Regions from separate parts of the Acidovorax sp. FG48 genome, predicted to be linked through region 2. Evidence: predicted binding sites of a transcription regulator. Region 2 holds the regulator's gene; each other region holds the start of a gene.
What was found. Region 2 encodes FNR, which switches genes on or off when oxygen is low (the NO sensors DNR and NnrR bind a similar motif). Its sites were predicted from a motif close to TTGATNNNNATCAA; they were not measured.

Region 1 (5,150 bases), on a different contig from region 2:
TCCTGGCTGATGTTGAGCTGTCGGCTCACCACCGTCTGCAGGCCCAGCACCACCTGGCTGGCGGCCACGATGGGGTCCACCGCGTTCCAGGGCGACGAGCCGTGGCCGCCGCGGCCCTCGACCTGGATCTTGATGTTGTCCGAGCCCGCCATGAGCGGCCCGCTGCGGTAGCCCACCACGCCGGAGGGCAGGTTGGCCGTGATGTGCAGGCCGTAGATGGCCTGCACATCCTTGAGCGCGCCCGCCTCCACCATGGCCTTGGCGCCAAAGCTGGGCACCTTGCCGTTGGCATCGGGCTCCACGGGCGCGCCTTCCTCGGCGGGCTGAAAGATGAACTTGATGGTGCCGGGCAGCTGCGCCTTCATGCCGGCCAGCGCCTCGGCCGCGCCCATGAGCATGGCCACGTGGGCATCATGACCGCAGGCGTGCATCACCGGCACCTCCTTGCCCAGGTAGGTGGCCTTCACCTTGCTGGCAAAGGGCAGCCCGGTGTTCTCGGGCACGGGCAACGCGTCCATGTCGGCGCGCAGGGCCACCACCTTGCCGGGCAGGCCACCCTTGAGCGTGCCCACCACGCCGGTGCCGCCCACGCCGGTCTGCACCTCCATGCCGAGCTTCTTCAGATGCTCGGCCACCAGCTTGGCGGTGCGCACCTCCTGGCCCGAGAGTTCGGGGTGGGAATGGATGTCGCGGCGCCAGTTGACCATCTTGGGCGCCACGGCCGTCACGGCGGCGTCGATGGCCTGCAGGCCGGCGGCGTCCAGGGCCTGGGCCTGGGCGGACGATGCGAACGTGAGCCCGCTGAGAAGCAAGCAGGTGGCCAGCGAGATGGCAGAGAGGGGGGTGTGCATGAGGCAGATCCGTGCAGGAAGTGAAAACAAAAAGGAACGCAGCAAAAAAACGCAGGTTCATGCTACGGGCCCACCCCGCGCTGCAGACAAGCGAAAATAGCCATCCACAGAGCCAATATCGCCATGCCCCGTTCTTCTGTCCTGTCTGCGACGGCACCGGTTTTTCGCATCGACATCCCGCTGCTGCCCGAATCGGCGGTGGGCAACGCACTGCAGTTCATCGACCTCTTGCGCGGCGCCAACCTGCTGGCCGGCCTGCGGGGCGGTGCAGGCTCGCCCCGCCTGGCCTGGCGGCTGCTGGATGCCCAGGGCCAGCCCCTGCCGCACCAGCCGGGCCTGCTGGCGGCCTACACGCAGCCCACGGCGGCGCCAGCCGACGACCCCGCACAGGCCTGGTTCATCCCCTCGTTCCACGCGGCCGACATCCCGGCCATCCGCGATGTGGCGGCGCGCCACCGCGCCCTCTCGCGCCAGATCGGCATTGCGCTGGACGCCGGGCACAAGGTGCTTACCGTGGGCAATGGTGCCTGGCTGGCGGCGCAGAGCGGGCGCCTGCAGGGCCGCCGCGGCTGCCTGCCGTGGTTCTACCTGGCCGGGTTTGAGCGGGACTTTCCCGAGGTGGGGCTGGACGCCGGTCACGACCTGAGCGATGACGGCCCCTGGCTCAGCTGCGCGCTGCCCCACAGCCTGGGGGAGATGGCGATTGCCCTGGTGCGCCATGCGCTGGGCGATGCGCTGGCCCAGACCTGCGCCAGCGTGCTGCGGCCCGACCACGACCGCGCCCGTGCCGCCCTGCAGGCCAACGCGCAGCAACACATCCCCGCCACACGCGACAGCACCCTGGCCCGCGCCATGGCCTGGATGGAGAACCATCTGGACGAGCCCTACTCGCTGGCCCGGCTGGCGGAGGCAGCGGCGGTGAGCCCACGCACCTTGCTGCGGCACTTTCAGCAGGAGCTGTCGCAGTCGCCGCTAGACCACTTGCACAGCCTGCGCTGCGCACGCGCCAAGGTGCTGCTGGAGGTGACGCTGGAGAGTGTGCCCAGCATCGCGGTGGCCTGCGGCTATGCCGACCCGGCTGCGTTCCGCCGCATCTTTGTGCGCTACACCGGCATGGCACCGGGGGAGTACCGCAAGCGCCACGCCTTGCGCGCGCCGCGCAGGCGCTGGCGGGTGGATGTGGGGGCATGAGACGCAGCAGCCTCTCTGCCCCGCTGCGAACGCGGCCGCACCACCGTCCCTCCTTGACCTGAATCAACACCCGCAGCGGACAGCGCGCAACACTGGAAGCCCTTGGGTCGGCCATGCATTCGCACGCGCGGCGCAAGGATTCGCGCCCAGCGCGCCTTCACCGGAGCCACCCCATGTCCACTGCCGCACCGACCACATCCCCGGCCCCTGCCCCCGCATCGGCGAGCCTCGCCAAACGGCTCGGCCTGCTCGGCGCCCTGGTGGCGCTGCTGGCCGTGCAGGCCTTGCCCACCCCGGCCGGGTTGCCGGTGGCGGGGCAAACCATGCTGGCCATCCTCGCGTTCGCGGTGATCGTCTGGATGACCGAGGCGCTCGAATACTCGGTGAGTGCGGTGGTGATCGCCGCGCTGATGGTGTTCTTGCTGGCCTACGCACCCAGCGTGGCCAAACCCGATGGCGCGGACATGGGCACGGGCGCGGCGCTGAACCTCGCACTCTCGGGCTTTGCCAACAGCGCCGTGGCGCTGGTCGCTGCCGCGTGTTTCATTGCGTCGGCCATGACCGCCACGGGGCTCGACCGGCGCATCGCGCTCACAGTGCTGTCCAAGGTCGGCGCCCAAACCCATCACATCGTGATCGGGGCCATGGTGGTGGGCTTTCTGCTGTCGTTCATCGTGCCCAGTACCACGGCGCGCGTGGCCTGCCTGATGCCGATCATGATGGGCTTTGTGCTGGCCTTCAAGGTAGACCGCAAGAGCCGCTTTGCCGCGCTGCTGGTCATCACCACGGCGCAGACGGCCAGCATCTGGAACGTGGGCGTCAAGACCGCCGCCGCGCAGAACATGGTGGCCATCGGCTTCATCGAAAAGCAGCTTGGTGCGCAGATCACCTGGGGCGAATGGTTTGTGGCGGCCGCCCCGTTTGCAGCCCTGATGACGGTGGCGCTGTTCTTCATCATGACGCGCATGATGAAGCCCGAGATGAAGGAAATTGCGGGCGGGCAGGAGACCATTCGGCAGCAGCTGGCCGAACTGGGCCCGATGACGCTGAACCAGTGGAAGCTGCTGGCCATGGTGCTGGTGCTGCTGGGGTTCTGGTCCACCGAGAAGGTGCTGCACGACTTTGACACCACCTCCACTACCCTTGCGGCCGTGGCGCTGATGCTGTTTCCGCGCATCGGCGTGATGGACTGGAAGCAGTCGCAAAAGGGGTTCCCGTGGGGCACGGTAGTGCTGTTCGCGGTGGGCATCAGCGTGGGCTCTGCGCTGCTGCAGACCAAGGCGGCGGGTTGGCTGGCCCAGCTCATCGTGGGCCACCTGGGCCTGCAGATGGCGTCGGCCTTTGCCATCCTGATGCTGCTGTCCGCGTTCCTGATCGTCATTCACCTGGGCTTTGCCAGCGCCACGGCGCTGGCGTCCACCATGATTCCCATCGTCATCAGCGTGCTGTCCACCGTGCAGACGCCTGGCATCAACATCGTGGGCATGACGATGATCCTGCAGTTCGTGGTGAGCTTTGGCTTCATCCTGCCGGTGAACGCGCCGCAGAACATGATCGCCTACGGCACCGACACCTTCGACGCGCACGACTTCGTGCGCACCGGCATCGTGATCACGCTGACCGGGATGATCCTGCTGGTGGTTTTTGCGCTGACCTACTGGCCGTGGCTGGGGCTGATGGTGACCCGCACCTGACCTGCAGGCTTACCGCAGCGCCTTCTGGCCCCCAGCGGCTGCAGGCAGGCGGAAGGCCTCCACCAGCTCGGCCAGTTGCTGCGCCTGCACGCGCAGGCCCTGGGCGGCGGCGGACGACTCCTCGACCAGCGCGGCGTTCTGCTGAGTCATCTGGTCGAGCTGCGAGACCGCCTCGCCCACCTGACTCAGGCCCGTGGTCTGCTCGCGGGCGGCAGTGCTGATCTCGCCAATGATGGTGGCCACCTGCTGCACGGACTGGACGATCTCGCCCATGGTGCCGCCAGCGGCGTGGACCAGCTGCGTGCCCTCGTCCACCTGCCGCACGCTGTCGCTGATCAGCCCACCGATCTCCTTGGCTGCCGTGGCCGAGCGCTGGGCCAGGCTGCGCACTTCGCTGGCCACCACCGCAAAGCCCCGGCCCTGCTCGCCCGCACGGGCGGCTTCTACGGCCGCATTCAGTGCCAGGATGTTGGTCTGGAACGCAATGCCATCGATCACGCTGGTGATGTCGGCAATGCGGCGTGACGACAGGGCAATGCCGTCCATGGTGCCCACCACGCGGTCCACTGCCTCGCGCCCGCGCTGGGCCACGCTGCTGGCACCGGCGGCCAGGGTGCTGGCCTGCGCAGCGGCATCGGCGCTGTGGCGCACGGTGGCCAGCAGCTCCTCCATGCTGGCGGCGATCTCTTCCAGGTTGGAGGCCGTCTGCTCGGTGCGGGCCGACAGGTCGCTGTTGCCCGCCGCAATCTCGCTGCTGGCCCCGGCCACCGACGTGCTGGCCTGGCGCATGCCCACCACCAGCTCGGCCAGCCGCGCCTGCATGCCGCCCAGGCGCGCCAGCAGCGCTTGCAGTTCGTCGCGGTTACCCGCCTGCGGCGCGGGCACGGGGGAGGTGAGGTCGCCTTCGGCAATGCGGTCAGTCACTTCGGACGCATGGGCCAGGGGCTGCAGGATGGAGCGCGACAGCAGCCAGGCGCAGGCCAGGCTCAGCAGCAGGCCCACCAGCGAGCCCGCTGCCAGCAGCGTGATGCCCTGGCTCTCGCTGCGGGCCGCAGCGGCGCGCGCCTCGGCCACGCGCTGGCGCTGGTAGTCGGCCAGCTTGTCCACGGCTGCGGCATAGGCGTCAGCGGCAGGGCGCAGCTGGGTGGCAATGGCATCGGGCGGCAAGGCCTCGCCCGCCTTGCGGCGCTTGACCAGATCGTCCCGAACCGTGCGAAAACCGTTGCCGGCCTTGTCAATGGCGTCGAACAAGGCCTGCGATTCCGGGTCTGCCGCCAGCTCGTCCAGGCGCTTGCGGACTTCGGACGAGCGGGCCGAGGTGGTCTTGCGGTCGGCGTCGATGCGTGCCGCATAGGTGGGGTTGTTATCGATCTCCAGCAGCGTTTCGGCGCGGGCGGAGCTGAGCACCACGATG
Region 2 (5,150 bases):
AGTCGATCAGCCACGCCTGCTCCATCGGCTCGAACAGCAGTTCCCCTTGGCACATCAGGGCCATGATGGCCGCACGGCGTACCAGGTCGTCGCGCGTGAGCGCCAACCCGCGCACTACGGGCAACCGCCCTTGGTCCAGGAAGTCGTAGTACTCATCCAGCGTCTTGGAGTTCTGGCTGTAGGTTGCCCCCACACGGCCAATGGCCGATACGCCCAAGCCGATCAAATCGCAGTCCGGCTGCGTGCTATAGCCCTGGAAGTTGCGGTGCAGGCGCCCCTGGCGCTTGGCCACGGCCAGGGCGTCGGTGGGCAGCGCAAAGTGGTCCATGCCCACGTACACGTATCCAGCATCCATGAAGGCATCGAGCGAGCGCGACAACATGGAAAGCTTGCTCGCGCCCGTGGGCAACTCCGCAGAGATGATGCGGCGCTGTGGCTTGAAACGCTCTGGCAGGTGCGCGTAGGCATACAGCGCGATGCGGTCAGGCCGCAGTTGTGCCACCTGGGCCAGCGTGCGGTCAAAAGACTCGGGCGTCTGGCGCGGCAGGCCGTAGATCAAATCCACATTCACCGAGTCAAAGCCCAACGAACGCGCAGATTCGACCAGCGCAAACACCTGCTCGGCAGGCTGGATGCGGTGCACAGCCTTCTGCACTTCGGCATCAAAGTCCTGTACGCCAAAACTCAGCCGGTTAAAACCCAGCTCAGCCAACAGTGCAAGACGCTCTGCATTAACGGTGCGGGGGTCCACCTCGATCGAGTATTCCCCCCCAGGCGCGAGCGTGAAGCTGCGCTTGAGCATGGCCATCAGCTCTCTCAGGCCCGAATCGGAGAGGAAGGTGGGTGTGCCTCCCCCCAGGTGCAGTTGACTCACCACCTGTCCTACGCCACAGTGCGCGGTGTGCAGGTCGATCTCGCGGCTCAGGTAGCGCAAGTAGACCTCGGCGCGGTCATGGTGCTTGGTGATGATCTTGTTGCAGGCGCAGTAGTAACACAGGGATTCGCAAAACGGGATGTGCACGTACAGGGACAGCGGCATGGCCTTGGCCAGCGTGCCCGAGCGGCGCTGTTGCAGCGCCAGCACATAGTCTTCCTGACCAAACGCCTCCACGAAACGGTCGGCCGTTGGATAGGATGTATAGCGGGGCCCTGGCACGTCAAAGCGGCGCAGAAGGTCTGGCGAAACAGCAGTCATGGGGAAATTTCCTTGCGTACACCTTGACTGTGCCGTAGGCTCTGGGACATGTCCTTGACCTGCATCAAGTGAACCCGCAAGCGATACAGCGACAATTTGATGAAGGTCAGCCGCTTGCCCGCGCTCTGTATTCAGGTTCGTGTACGGCAAGCGCGATATGCTTGACCGCTAACCCAAGCCCATGTGTCTATGAACCCGCTCACCATCAAAGTCGCCTGCTCCAACTGCAACCTTCGCGAGCTGTGCATGCCCGTGGGCTTGAACGAAGAGCAACTGCAGCGCATTGACGAGGTCGTTGCTGTCCGCCGCAAGGTCAAGCGCGGCGGCACGCTGTTTCGCAATGGCGAGTCCTTCACGTCCCTGTATGCCATCCGCACCGGTTTTTTCAAGACCTGTGTAGCCACCGAAGACGGTCGCGACCAGGTCACGGGCTTCCAGATGGCGGGCGAGATCATCGGGCTGGACGGCATCGTGAATGACCACCACACCTGTGACGCAGTGGCCCTGGAAGATGCCGAGGTCTGCGTCATGCCTTTCGACCGCATCGAAGAACTCTCCCGCGAAGTCACGGCCCTGCAGCACCACGTGCACAAGATCATGAGCCGCGAGATCGTGCGCGAACATGGTGTGATGCTGCTGCTGGGCAGCATGCGTGCCGAGGAGCGCCTGGCGGCCTTCTTGCTCAACCTGGTGCAGCGCCTGCATGCACGGGGTTTCTCGCAATCAGAACTGGTGCTGCGCATGACGCGCGAAGAGATCGGAAGCTACCTGGGCCTCAAACTTGAAACAGTGAGCCGCACCTTCTCCAAGTTTGTGGAAGAAGGCATCGTGGAAGTCAAACAGCGCCATGTGCGCATCCTCGACACCGATGCCCTGCGACGCATTGTGAACAGCCAGCAGACCTGCCACTGATTACGGCCCCTCGTCGGCTGAGAGTCGGGGCCGTACCAAAGTCCGCCGGTCCCTTTTAAAACGGCATGCAGCGCATGTCCGCATGAACCGGCGAAAAAGGCTCAGGAGCAAGACGACGATGTCTTGCGGCAATCGTCAGGGCGCTCCCCGTCGGGCACGGGACAGCGGTTGACCTCAAACGGGGACATGGACAGTAGCGTGGTCAATGCGCTGGTGGCCATGGTGATGGCCCAGAACACAAAAAATGCGAGGGTGTACACCCCCTGCCTCGACAGCGCCAGAGGCTGCCCGAACCAGTGCAGGTCCTGGGGGTCCACCATGGCAAAAACCAGCATCTCCAGCACACCCGCCATCAAAAAGGCGGGCCATGCAATCCACATCAGGCGTTGCGTCCACATATAGGTTCTGTCTCCTGGTGCTGCCGGGGTCGCCAGGGTGTGCGACCCTGGGGTTTCAGCGTGGTTGGTCTTGCACAGGGGTGGCCGCATGGTTGCGGGCCTTGAGGGCCGGCGCCAGACTCTTTTCCGGCGCCACCAGTGCCTTGTTGATTTCGATGCCTTGGCGGTAGTAGTCCTCCGCCACCACGGGGTCGGGCCGCGAAATCGCCAGCCACAGCGTCACAAAGCCCGCCACGATCACGATCAGAGGCCCGGCAATCACCAGCCACACATGGCCAAACTTCCACCAGGGTACGGTTGCCGCCGGGGTTGCAATGGCAGGGTTTGAAGACATGGTGCTTTACTCCTCAACAATATCGGTCAAAGTGCGGCCCTGAAGGGCCCCACCGGAATACCGCTCAGCGCGGTACAAGGAACACGGATTTCTCCGTGACATGGGCCGCTGCTCCTACGGCCTGCACATCAAACTGAACGGCGTGCGATCCGGGCGTGGCGGAACCATAAGGAATCTGCAACCGCACGGCCACCCAGCGAGACTCTGCCGCGCCAATGTCCACTTCAGCCTCGGAAGCCACTTCGAGCCCCTCCAGGCCCCGCGCACTGATGCGATAACGCTGCTCGCCCTCGGTGGCATTCATGATCTGCAGCCGGTAAATGTTCTCCAGCTTGCCACCTGCCACGATGCGCGAGAGCGCAGCGCGGTCCCGCACCACATCCACCTTCAGCGGCGTGCGCACCACCAGGCTGGCCAACATGGCCACGCAAAGGGTGACCAGCACAGCGCTGTAGATCAGCACGCGGGGGCGCAGCACGCGGCGCAACATCTGCGACTGGGTCCAGTGCTTGGCCACGCCGTTCTGGGTCGAATAGCGGATGAGCCCACGCGGGTACTGCATCTTGTCCATCACGGTGTTGCAGGCGTCCACACACAGGCCACAGCCGATGCATTCGTACTGCAAGCCCTTGCGGATGTCGATGCCCACGGGACAGACCTGCACACACAGCGAGCAGTCAATGCAATCGCCCAGCCCCTGGGCTTTGTAGTCGATGTTCTTCTTGCGCGGACCACGCTGCTCGCCACGTTCAGGGTCGTAGGTAACGATCAGCGTATCTTTATCAAACATCGCGCTTTGAAAGCGCGCATAAGGGCACATGTACTTGCAGACCTGCTCGCGCATGAAGCCCGCATTGCCATAGGTGGCAAAACCGTAGAACAGCACCCAGAAAATCTGCCAGCTGCCCTGGAACGCCAGCAGCTCGCTGCCCAGCTCTCGAATGGGGACGAAGTACCCCACAAAAGTAAACCCGGTCCACAGGGCCACCGCGATCCACACCACTTGCTTGAAAAACTTCTTGCGGATCTTCTCGAACGTCCAGGGGCCGTTGTCCAGGCGGAGCCGGGCACTGCGATCGCCTTCGATCTTGTGCTCGATCCACATGAACATTTCGGTGTACACCGTCTGCGGGCACGCAAAGCCACACCACAGACGCCCGGCCACTGCGGTGAACAGGAACAGCGACAACGCCGAAATGATCAGAAGGCCGGTGAGGTAGATGAAATCCTGCGGATACAGCACCAGGCCAAAGATGTAGAACCTGCGAGCCCCCAGGTCAAACAGCACCATCTGGCGCTGGCCCCACTCAAACCACGGCAACCCGTAAAACACCAGCTGTGTGAGAAACACCATGCCCCAGCGCCAGCGCGCAAACAGGCCGCTGATGGAGCGCGGGTAGATCTTCTTTTGCGCTTCGTACAGCGAGATGATCTCGCCCGCAGAAGACGCATCTGCCGCGACTGGCGTAATCGGGATGACCTTGCGAGCCGGCTCGCTGGGTGTGCTCATGGTGTCGCTTTGTGAACGGAGATAAGGCGTAAGAGGGGTGCCTTCAAATGGAAACCCGGGCCGTGCGTCTCACGCACCGCCCGGCAGCCAGGTCAGCGTGCAGCCACCTGCTTGTTCGACAGGCCCCACACATAGGCAGAGAGTACGCCGATCTGCGCCTCGGTCAACTTTTCAGCCTGTGCAGGCATCTGGTTGACCTTGCCGTTGTTGATCATGGCGGTGATGGCGGCCTCGCCCCAGCCATGCAGCCAGATGTCATCGGTCAGGTTAGGCGCGCCCAGCGCCTGGTTGCCCTTGCCGTCCATGCCGTGGCAGGCTGCGCAGGCGGCAAACTTGGCCTTGCCCAGCGATGCGCGCAGCGAGTCATGGGGGCTGCCCGACAGACTCAGCACGTAGTGCGACAGGTTACGCACGTCTTCCGGGGAGCCCACTGCGGCTGCCATGGGAGGCATGTTGCCGATGCGGCCCTTCTCCAGCGTCTCGCGGATCTTCTCGGGCGTGCCGCCGTGCAGCCAGTCGTTGTCCGTCAGGTTCGGAAAGCCCTTGCTGCCGCGCGCATCCGAGCCGTGGCACTGTGCGCAGTTGTTCATGAACAAACGCTCGCCAATGGCATGGGCCTGGGGGTCTGCGGCAACGTCTTCAGGCTTCATGGAGGCAAAGCGTGCGTACAGCGGCTCCAGCTCCGTCTTGGCCTTGGCCATTTCGGCTTCGTACTCGCCCTTCTGCGTCCAGTTGAGCTTGCCGGTGAAGCTGCCCAGACCTGGATAGGCGGCCAGGTAGCCCAGGCCAAAGACGATGGTG
Region 3 (5,150 bases), on a different contig from region 2:
ATCGCCTGGATCAAGCCCCATGCCGACGGCAAGATGTACGCCATCAACCCCGAGGCTGGTTACTTTGGCGTGGCCCCCGGCACCAACATGCACACCAACCCCAACTGCATGCGCAGCCTGGACAAGGACGTGATCTTCACCAACGTGGCCCTGACGGACGACGGCGACGTGTGGTGGGAAGGCATGGAAAAGGACACCGGCAAGCTGCCCGACCACCTGATCGACTGGCAAGGCAAGGACTGGACGCCCCAGATCGCCAAGGAAACCGGCGCCAAGGCTGCCCATCCGAACTCGCGCTTCACCGTGGCTGCCACCAACAACCCGGCGCTTGACCCCCAGTGGGACGATGCCAATGGCGTGGCCATTGACGCCTTCATTTTCGGCGGCCGCCGCTCCACCACCGTGCCGCTGGTAACCGAAGCCCGCACCTGGACCGAAGGCGTGTACATGGCAGCGACCATGGGTTCCGAAACCACCGCCGCCGCCTTTGGCGCCCAGGGCGTTGTGCGCCGTGACCCCTTCGCCATGCTGCCGTTCTGCGGCTACAACATGAGCGACTACTTCCAGCACTGGCTGAACATGGAAGGCCAAATTGCCGCCACCGGCAAGGCGCTGCCCAAGGTGTTCTGCGTGAACTGGTTCCGCAAGGACGAAGCCGGCAAGTTCGTCTGGCCCGGTTATGGCGACAACATGCGCGTGCTCAAGTGGATGATCGACCGCATCGAAGGCCAGGCCGCCGGCCAGGAAACCATGTTCGGCGTAGCCCCGCAGTACGCCGAGATCAACTGGACCGGTCTGGATTTCAGTGCCCAGAAGTTCGACGCCGTGACCAGCATCGACAAGGCCGCATGGACGGAAGAGTTCAAGCTGCACACCGCCCACTTTGAGCAGCTGGCCTACCACCTGCCCCAAGCGCTGCTCGATACCAAGGCGCAACTGGAAAAGCGCCTGGCGGCCTGATACGCCCATTCGATCCAGGAAGCTCCCCCACTCAAAGCCGTCTCGCACTCGCGGGACGGCTTTTTTTCGCCTCCGCGCTGCAGCTACAGCAGCGGCCTGGAGCACCAGGAATGGGGCATGTGGGGCATGACAAACGCAGACACAAAAAAAGCCGTGGCGTCTGCCACGGCTTAAATTCGCTGGATTGCGCAGCGTGTGCTGCGCTAAACCCTCAGTTCAGTAGTACTTGCGAATGCTGTCCACGGTGGGAATGCCCATTGCGTGGTTCAGCTCGGCCATGATGCGGGGGTCCTTCATAGCGACTTGCCAGGTGCGCTGGTCTTCAGCGGCGCGGCGACGGCTTTCGGCCCAAGCCAGCGCGGAACCGCGCAGCGCCACACCGGCGCGACGGGCAGGGCTGGTCAGCAGGGCCAGCGCGGCGAAGGCCACGAGCCACAGCACCATCCAGGCAGCCAGCAGGTGGCCTTCGGTCCAAGTGTCGATCACCTGGTTGGCAACCACCAGCAGCGCGGAGACCACGGCGGCCAGCAGCAAGGAGGCTGCGCCACGCGCGCCGTCAAAATGGGCGGCAGCGCTCTTCAGGGCGGCGGCAGCGTTTTCGGCGCGGACAACGCCGGGGTGTTCGGTGGGGTACTCAACGTGTGCAAAGGCGGTCATTTCGGTTTCCCTTTTCTAACGCTTGTGGCGAGATTGCCGGGCGATGGGGTGATATTAGGGTTTACCCTTTGCATGTTCAAGTTTATATTTTGAATCATTGATATTCATATCAGTGATGAATATGCTGTAGGGTCACCATGACCCCTTTGAACTTCCGCTCCCTGGACCTGAACCTGCTGCGCGTCTTTGACGAGGTGATGGCCGAGCGCAGCCTTACCCGGGCCGCGCACAAGCTCTCCATCACCCAGCCAGCCGTCAGCAACGCCATGCGGCGCCTGCGGGACGTGGTGGGCGATGAACTGGTGGTGCGCAGCGGCCAGGGGGTGGAGCCCACGCCGCGCGCACTGGCCCTGTGGCCGCCGGTGCGCGAGGCCCTGGCCCATTTGCAGGAGTCCCTGGCGCCCGGTCACTTTGACCCGGCAACGGCCGAGTCCACCTTTGTGCTGGCCATGGCCGATGCCACGGCGGCGACGCTGGTGCCCGCCCTGGTGGAAATCATCGAGCGCGAAGCCCCTGGCATCTCCATTCGCGTGCTGCCGCTCACCACGCGCGACCCCCGGCGCCTGCTAGAGGAAGAGGCGGCCGACATGGCCGTGGGCTACTTTCCCGCAGCGCTTGCCGACCTCACCGCGCGGGCGCAATCAGGCGGCGTGGTGGCCTTTGAAAGTCGCCGACTGTACGACGGCGAATACGTGTGCGTGATGCGCCAGGGCCACCCTTTGGCCGACGCCCCGCTGACGCTGGACACCTACTGCGCCGCGCGGCACATGCTGGTGAGTTTTTCGGGCCGCCCTTTTGGCTTCATCGACGAAGCCCTGGCGTCGCTGGGCCGCGAGCGTAAGGTGGTGATCACGGTCAATCAGTTCTTCACGGCAGGGCGGGTGGTGTCGGGCTCGGACCTGCTGACCGTGCTGCCACGCCACTTTGTGCCGGTGACCGGCATTGCCGACGCCCTGGTGCAACGGGCCCTGCCGCTGGACGTGCCCGCCGTGCACGTAGATGCCCTGTGGCGCCGGCGCGGCCCCCAGCAGGCCGCGATGACCTGGCTGCTGCAGGCCCTCGCGCAGTCAGCGCGACGCACCTTCCCCGGGCAGGACCTGCACGGCACGCCGTAGACTGCACCCATCTGCGCCCAATCTGATGAATATCCAGCTTCTCTCCGACCTCCATCTGGAGGCTCACCCGCACTTTGTGCCCGAACCCGCCCCCGGCGCCGATGTGCTGGTGCTGGCGGGGGACGTGGGCTCCTACCAGCAGGGCTCTCAACTGGACGACGACGACTTCGGCCTGGCCCGGTTTTCGACGTTGCCCCAATATGCAGGCTGGCCGACCCCCGTGCTGTTTGTGCCCGGCAACCACGAGTACGACGCCCAGGACTTCGATGCCGCGCACCTGCGCCTGCGCCAGACCTGCGAGCGACTGGGCATTGTGTGGCTGGAGCGCGAAACCCTGGTGCTGCAAGGCGTGCGTTTTGTCGGCACGACGCTGTGGAGCGATTTCGACGCACTGGCCGACCATGAGGGCACGACCGACCTCACGCGCCGGCTCAAGCTGCGGGACAAGGCCTTTCGCGCGGCCAACTTCTACCTGCGCAAGACCGGGGGCACGCGCCACACAGAGCCGTTTCTGGCCGAGCCCATGCGCGAGCAGGCGCTGGTGTGCCAGCAGTGGCTGCGCGATGTGCTGCAGCAGCCTTTTGACGGCCCCACCGTGGTCGTCACCCACTTTGCGCCCAGCCTGCGCAGCGCCGACCCCCGCTACGGTCTGGTGCCTGGCACAGCAGGGTTTTGCAACGCACTGGACGACCTGCTGATGCACACCCCGCTGTGGCTGCATGGCCACCTGCATGCGCCCAGCGACTACACCGTGCAGGGCCAGCGCAGCGACGGATCGCCCTGGCAGTGCCGGGTGGTGGCCAACCCGCTCGGTTACGCACGCAAGGGCGAGCAGGCAGCGTTTCAGCCGCGCTGCGTGGTCACCGTATGATCAGCATGCGGTTCGCACGAATCCGCCACGCGCCGAACAGAACAACATGACCCAGGTCAAGACAACAGGCACCCGCGCAGAGTAGTCTGCCCCATCCATTTTCGGAGAACACCATGAACATCCTGCTTGCTGTCGATGGCAGCGCCTACACCAAGAAAATGCTGGCCTACCTGGCCACCCACGAAGAACTGCTGGGCGGCACCCACACCTACACCGTGCTGACGGTGCAGGCCCCGCTGCCTCCCCGCGCCCGTGCCGCGCTGGGCAAGGAAGTGGTGGACAACTACCACGCCGAAGAAGCCGAAAAAATCCTCGCACCGGTGTGCAAGTTCCTCGGCCGCCATGGCGTGGATGCCAAGCGCAGCGTCAAGGTCGGCGCGGTGGGCGAAACCATCGCCAAGGTGGCAGACACCGGCAAGTTCGACCTGCTGGTTATGGGTTCGCACGGCCATGGTGCCATCGCCACGCTGGTGATGGGCTCGGTGACCACCCAGGTGCTGGCGCACAGCAAGGTACCGCTGCTGATCGTTCGCTGAACTGCCAGCTCCGCTGCGCAACTGCGCAACACCATCCAAAAGCCCTGCCTTGCAGGGCTTTTTTTCATCTCGTTACGACTAAATGGTTATTGAATAACCAATCAGTTTACTTTCGTACCAAATGGTTATACATTCGCGCCACGCCCATCTTGGCGTGTCAATTCCATCGAAACCGAGAGGAACGACCCATGAAGAAGACTCTGATTGCACTCGCTCTGACCGCTGGCGCCACCTTCAGCGCCATGGCGCAAGACATCGTCGATACTGCTGTGAAGGCGGGCAACTTCAAGACCCTGGTGGCCGCCGTGCAGGCCGCCGGTCTGGTGGACACCCTCAAGGGCCCCGGCCCATTCACGGTGTTTGCGCCCACCGACGAAGCCTTCGCCAAAATCCCCAAGGCCACACTGGACGGCCTGCTGGCCGACAAGGCCGCGCTGACCAAGGTGCTGACCTACCACGTGGTGCCCGGCAAGGTCATGGCCAAGGATGTGAAGGCGGGCAAGGTCAAGACCGTGCAAGGCCAGGAACTCACCGTGAGCACCAGCATGGGCGTGATGGTCGACCAGTCCAAGGTCATCGCCACCGACGTGGCCGCCAGCAACGGCGTGATCCATGCGATCGACACGGTGCTGATGCCCAAGTAAGCCACCGGCACCACCGCTCTTTTCACCCACCATCCATTCACGAGGAGAAGCCGCTATGAACACCGTATTCAATCGCCGCACCGTCCTGATGGCTGCCGCCCTGGGCGCCAGTACCACCCTGCTGCAAGCCTGCGGGGGCGGAGACGACGAGCCCCAGCGCAACATTGTCGAGCTGGCACAAAACACCCCCGAGCTGAGCATCCTGGTCGAAGCCGTGGTCGCTGCGGGCCTCGCGCCCACGCTGAGCACGGGCACGCTCACCGTGTTCGCTCCCACCAACGCAGCGTTTGCCGCGTTGCTGACCGAACTGGGTGTGACCAAGGAAGCGCTGCTGGCCAACAAGCCCCTGCTGACTGCCGTGCTCACC
Region 4 (5,150 bases), on a different contig from region 2:
CCACGCAGCCAACGGCTACCTGATCGACCAGTTCCTCAAGACCGGCGCCAATCAGCGCACCGACGACTACGGCGGCAGCATTGCCAACCGCGCTCGCCTGCTGCTGGAAGTGACCCGCGCCATCGTCGAGGAAATCGGCGGCGGCCGCACCGGCATCCGCCTGTCGCCCGTCACCCCCGCCAACGACATCGTGGACGCCGATCCGCAGCCGCTGTTCGACCATGTGGTGCGCCAGTTGGCGCCCCTGGGCCTTGCCTACATCCACGTGATCGAAGGCGCCACCGGCGGCCCGCGCGAAGTGGAAGGCCGCCCGTTTGACTACGCCGCCCTCAAGGCCGCCTACCGCGCAGCGGGTGGCAAGGGTGCCTGGATGGTCAATAACGCCTACACGCGCGAACTGGCCGATGCCGCCCTGGCCAACGGTGCCGACATCGTGGCCTTTGGCCGCCCCTTCATCGCCAACCCCGACCTGGTGGCGCGCCTGAAAGCCAACGCCCCGCTCAACGAGGTGAACCGCGCCACGCTGTACGGCGGTGGCGCCGAGGGGTACACGGACTACCCGGCGCTAAGCGCCTGAGTCCCCACCGAGCGGCGCAGCCGCTCAAGAGGGTGAACCGAGCCCGATCGGGCTCGGCGCGCGCATCACGATGCGGGTGAACAGCCGGTCATACGCCGCATCGCGCGGCTTGCCCGGGGCCAGCGGGCTGGTGTTGCTGGCAAAGGCCGCGTCGATGGCGGTCCAGTCGCCCGGCTGCAGGGCCTCCTGCGCGGCGGGCAGCACCACGGTTTCTTCCAGGCGCATGTGCTCCAGGTAAAAGCGGATGTAGCGCTCCAGCGCCAGCGCAAACGCCTCGCGGCGCGCATCGCCCATCAGCTCCCAGCCCAGCAGCAGGTGCTGCAGCTCGCGCACCGCGGCCTCGCCGCCGGCATGGTCTCGCTCCAGCTGGGCGATGGCCTCGGCCGCCTGGGGTGAGCGCTCGGCCACCTTGGGGAACAGCCACTGCGACTCCTTGGGGTGGTGCTGCCGCTCGGGAAACTCATCGATGTAGAACAGCATCGCCCGCATCACGTCAAAGAACGCAGCGGGCTCGTCACCCGGGCCCTGGTCCAGCATCAGGCGCAGCGAGTGCAGCACCGCTGCGAGCGACGCATGCTCCTCGCGAATGGTTCGCAGACTGATCGACGGCATGGCGCACTCCCCAGGTTCAACAAGGCCCCAAGGGTGCCACGCGCTCCCCGGTGCGCCCATGACGCAGGTCAATAAACCGCCGGGCAGCGCCGCCCACAAAAAAGCCCCGCAGACCAGGCCTGCGGGGCTCGTCGAAAGGAAAGGCCTGGCGCGGTCAGTGCGTCAGGCGTGCCTGCGCAGGGCCTGCAGCCAGCGCCTGGGGCGCCTGGTCTGCATAGGGGGCAGCCACTGCGCCGCCGTGGCCATAGCCACCGGCCGATTCGGCCAGACGGAACTGCTGCACCACGTGCGACAGGCGCGCGGCCTGCTCGCGCAGCGACTCGGCAGCGGCGGCGGACTCTTCCACCAGCGCCGCGTTCTGCTGCGTCATGCGGTCGATCTCGCCCACGGAGCTGTTCACCTGGCCAATGCCGGCCGATTGCTCGGACGCTGCGGCCGTGATCTCGCCGATGATGTCGCCCACGCGCTGCACGCTGCTCACGATGTCCTTCATGGCCGTGCCCGCTTCTTCCACGTGGCGCACGCCGCCGTCCACGGCCGTCACGCTGCTCTGGATCAGGCCCTTGATGTCGCTGGCCGCCGCCGCACTGCGCTGCGCCAGGCTGCGCACCTCGCTGGCCACCACCGCAAAGCCCCGGCCCTGCTCGCCTGCGCGGGCCGCTTCCACGGCCGCATTCAGCGCCAGGATGTTGGTCTGGAAGGCAATGGAGTCGATCAGGCCGATGATGTCGCCGATCTTTCGGCTCGATGTCGAAATCTCATGCATGCTGGCCACGGCCTGCTGCACCACACCGCCACCGTGGGTGGCCATCTGCGAGGCCGACGCGGCCAGCTGGTTCGCCATCTGCGACGACGACGCCGTCTGTTGCACCGTGGACGTGAGCTGCGACAGAGAAGACACAGCTTCTTGCGCATTGCTGGCCGTCTGCTCGGTGCGTTGCGACAGGTCCTGGTTGCCCGTGGCGATCTCCTGGCTGGCCGTGGCGATGTTGCCGCTGGCATCCCGCACTTGCGCCACCAGTGCGCTCAGGCCTTGCTGCATGTCGCGCAGCGCGCGCTGCAGGTCGGCCACTTCGTCCTTGCCCTCGGCAGCAATGTGCTGCGACAGGTCGCCGCCCGCAATGGCCTGGGCCATCTTGCGTGCTTCTTCGAGGGGCTTGCAGATGGAGTTCATGTTCATCAGCGTGGTGGGCACCACCACCACCACGGTGATCAGCACCGCCAGCACAAACAGCCACTTGGTCTGGTTGGACACCTCGCTCTGCTGCGCCACCGACTTGGACACCTCGGCGCGCAGCACCGAGTCCAGCTCGGCCATCAGCTTGTCGGCCTCGGCAAACTCGGCCACGGCCTTGCCGCTCATGCGGTTGGCAATGGTGGCGGTGTCGTAGCCGCCCGCCTCCAGCTGGCGCGCCACGTGCGCAAACAGCTCGCGATAGCTGTCCAGGCGCTTGACGATGTTGCGCACCACCGCGTTGTCAGAGTCTTCCCCGCCTTCCAGGAACTTGTTGGCAATCTTCTTGGCCTTGTCCTGGCTCTCCACCCACTTGGCATGGGCAGCCTTCACGGCTTCGGGCTTCTCGTAGCCAATGATCATGTCCTTCTCGTACTGGCGGATGGCCCCCATCTCGCCCCGCAGCTCGGCCATGCTGCTCACCTTGGCGAACGAATGGTCCATGAAGTTCTGGCTCATGTCGTTGATACGGAACATGCCCAGCATGCCCGCGCCACCCAGCAGCCCCAGCAGGCCCAGCACCACGCCAATGGCACCCAGCATGCGCAAACGTATGGTGAACTGCCGCATGAGCGAGAAGAGATTCATGATCTGTCGTCCTTGATATAGCTATGCCGATGCGGTGACCGCACCTCCCCCGAGGCCACGGATTCGCAACAAATCGTTGCAGTTTGCCAGACATCGATGACCGTGCTGTACGTATTTATCACATGCGCCACCGCTTGAGTAAGAGGGCATTCGCCATCACGCTGACCGAGCTGAGCGCCATGGCCGCCCCCGCCACCACCGGGTTCAGGTAACCCAGCGCCGCCAGCGGAATGCCCGCCACGTTGTATGCAAACGCCCAGAACAGGTTCTGGCGGATCTTCATCACCGTGCGGTGCGAAATATCCAGCGCCGCTGCCACCAGCATCGGGTCGCCGCGCATCAGCGTGATGCCCGCTGCGTGCATGGCCACATCAGTCCCGTTACCCATCGCCATACCCACATCGGCCGCAGCCAATGCCGGGGCATCGTTAACGCCGTCGCCCACCATCGCCACAATATGGCCCCCACGCTCCGCCGCTGCGCTGGGTCGCTGCCCCCCGATGGGGCTTTCGCGCCTTGGGGCGGCCCGGCGGCGCTCATGGTGCTTGCCATCGGGCCCTTGTTGCAGCGCCGCCACCTTGGCGGCCTTGTCGCCCGGCAGCACCTCGGCCATCACCTCGCCCGCCGCTGGGTCCAGCCCCAGGCGCCGGGCCATGGCCTCGGCCGCGCCCCGGTTGTCGCCCGACACCATCACCGTGCGGATGCCACGCGCCTTGAGCGCCGCCAGCGCTTCGCGCGCACCCGGCTTGGGTTCGTCGCCAAAGGCCATCAATGCCCGCAGCGCCAACCCTTCCGTGACCCGTTGGGCCACGGCGGACACCGTGGCGCCTTCGCGTTGCAACGCTTCCGCGCGGTCTGACAACGGGCCCAGGCCCACACCCAGCTCCTGCATCCAGCGCAGGCTGCCCACCAGGTAGCTCTGGCCGTCCACCTCGCCCTCGGTGCCGCGCCCGGGCACGGCGCGCACGTCCTGCGCGGTGGCCACGTTAATCTGCCGCTCGCCTGCAGCCGCCACCACTGCGCGCGCCAGCGGGTGTTCGCTGCCGCTTTGCACCGCCGCCACGGCTGCCATCACTGCCGCCTCATGAAGACCCGGTACCACCTCAAACGCCGTGAGCCGGGGCTGGCCCACGGTCAGCGTGCCGGTCTTGTCAAAGGCCACCGTGTCCACCTTGTGCGCCAGCTCCAGCGCCTGCACGTCCTTGATGAGGATGCCGTGTTTGGCCGCCACACCCGTGCCCGCCATGATGGCTGCGGGCGTGGCCAGCCCCAGCGCACAGGGGCAGGCAATCACCATCACGGCCACGGCGTGGATCAGCGCCGCCTCCAGCCCAGCGCCCATGGCCAGCCAGCCCGCCAGGGTCACCAGCGCCACCACCAGCACCACCGGCACAAAAATGGCCGACACCTGGTCCACCAACCGCTGGATGGGCGCCTTGGCCGCCTGGGCGTCTTCCACCAGCCGGATGATCTGGGCCAGCACCGTCTCGGCGCCCACGGCCGTCACCGCCATCACGATGCGGCCATCGCCGTTGATCGAGCCGCCCGTCAGCGCCGCGCCCACATCGCGCGCCACCGGCAGGGGTTCACCGGTCAGCATCGATTCATCCACCTGCGTGTGGCCCTCGTGCACCGTGCCGTCCACCGGGATGCGCTCGCCCGGCCGCACCACCAGCTGGTCGCCCACCAGCACTTCCGACACCGGCACATCCACCTCGCCCTGCTTGGTGAGCAAATGCACCACATCGGGCCGCAGCGCATGCAGCGCACGGATGGCCGCCGTGGTCTGGCGCTTGGCGCGCGCCTCCAGCCACTTGCCCAGCAGCACCAGCGTGACCACCACGGCCGACGCCTCGAAGTACAGATGCGGCACATGCCCCGGGTGGTCCGTGGGCGCCGTGAGCCACAGCCACATCGAGAGGCCCCAACCCGCGCTGGTGCCCAGCGCCACCAGCAAGTCCATGTTGCCGCTCAGCGCCTTGGCCGCATGCCAGCCCGCCTTGTAAAACCGTGCCCCCAGGATGAACTGCACCGGCGTGGCGAGCACAAACTGCACCCAGGACGGCAGCATCCAGTGCTGGCCGAACAGGTCGCCGATCATCGGCAGCACCAGCGGCGCCGACAGCAGCAGGCCAATGC

Region 1: a site for FNR is predicted at 2,096-2,109, ahead of ACODSU_RS12105 (DASS family sodium-coupled anion symporter). Genes of this name have one in related genera too.
Region 3: a site for FNR is predicted at 3,650-3,663, ahead of ACODSU_RS02500 (universal stress protein). Genes of this name have one in related genera too.
Region 4: a site for FNR is predicted at 1,248-1,261, ahead of ACODSU_RS02000 (hemerythrin domain-containing protein). Genes of this name have one in related genera too.

Annotation. Positions count from the first base shown of each region.
Region 1 is NZ_JBMDJH010000007.1:87,594-92,743, forward strand. It holds gene ACODSU_RS12095 (amidohydrolase) at 1-851, opposite strand, end outside; gene ACODSU_RS12100 (GlxA family transcriptional regulator) at 975-2,042, shown strand; gene ACODSU_RS12105 (DASS family sodium-coupled anion symporter) at 2,216-3,736, shown strand; gene ACODSU_RS12110 (methyl-accepting chemotaxis protein) at 3,746-5,150, opposite strand, start outside.
Region 2 is NZ_JBMDJH010000006.1:36,329-41,478, reverse strand. It holds gene hemN (oxygen-independent coproporphyrinogen III oxidase) at 1-1,195, opposite strand, end outside; gene fnr (fumarate/nitrate reduction transcriptional regulator Fnr) at 1,385-2,107, shown strand; gene ACODSU_RS10595 (hypothetical protein) at 2,209-2,505, opposite strand; gene ACODSU_RS10590 (FixH family protein) at 2,561-2,839, opposite strand; gene ccoG (cytochrome c oxidase accessory protein CcoG) at 2,904-4,349, opposite strand; gene ccoP (cytochrome-c oxidase, cbb3-type subunit III) at 4,442-5,150, opposite strand, start outside.
Region 3 is NZ_JBMDJH010000001.1:535,865-541,014, reverse strand. It holds gene ACODSU_RS02520 (phosphoenolpyruvate carboxykinase (GTP)) at 1-960, shown strand, start outside; gene ACODSU_RS02515 (hypothetical protein) at 1,177-1,617, opposite strand; gene ACODSU_RS02510 (LysR family transcriptional regulator) at 1,755-2,732, shown strand; gene ACODSU_RS02505 (metallophosphoesterase) at 2,758-3,603, shown strand; gene ACODSU_RS02500 (universal stress protein) at 3,717-4,139, shown strand; gene ACODSU_RS02495 (fasciclin domain-containing protein) at 4,328-4,783, shown strand; gene ACODSU_RS02490 (fasciclin domain-containing protein) at 4,839-5,150, shown strand, end outside.
Region 4 is NZ_JBMDJH010000001.1:433,050-438,199, reverse strand. It holds gene ACODSU_RS02005 (alkene reductase) at 1-577, shown strand, start outside; gene ACODSU_RS02000 (hemerythrin domain-containing protein) at 602-1,189, opposite strand; gene ACODSU_RS01995 (methyl-accepting chemotaxis protein) at 1,344-3,011, opposite strand; gene ACODSU_RS01990 (heavy metal translocating P-type ATPase) at 3,130-5,150, opposite strand, start outside.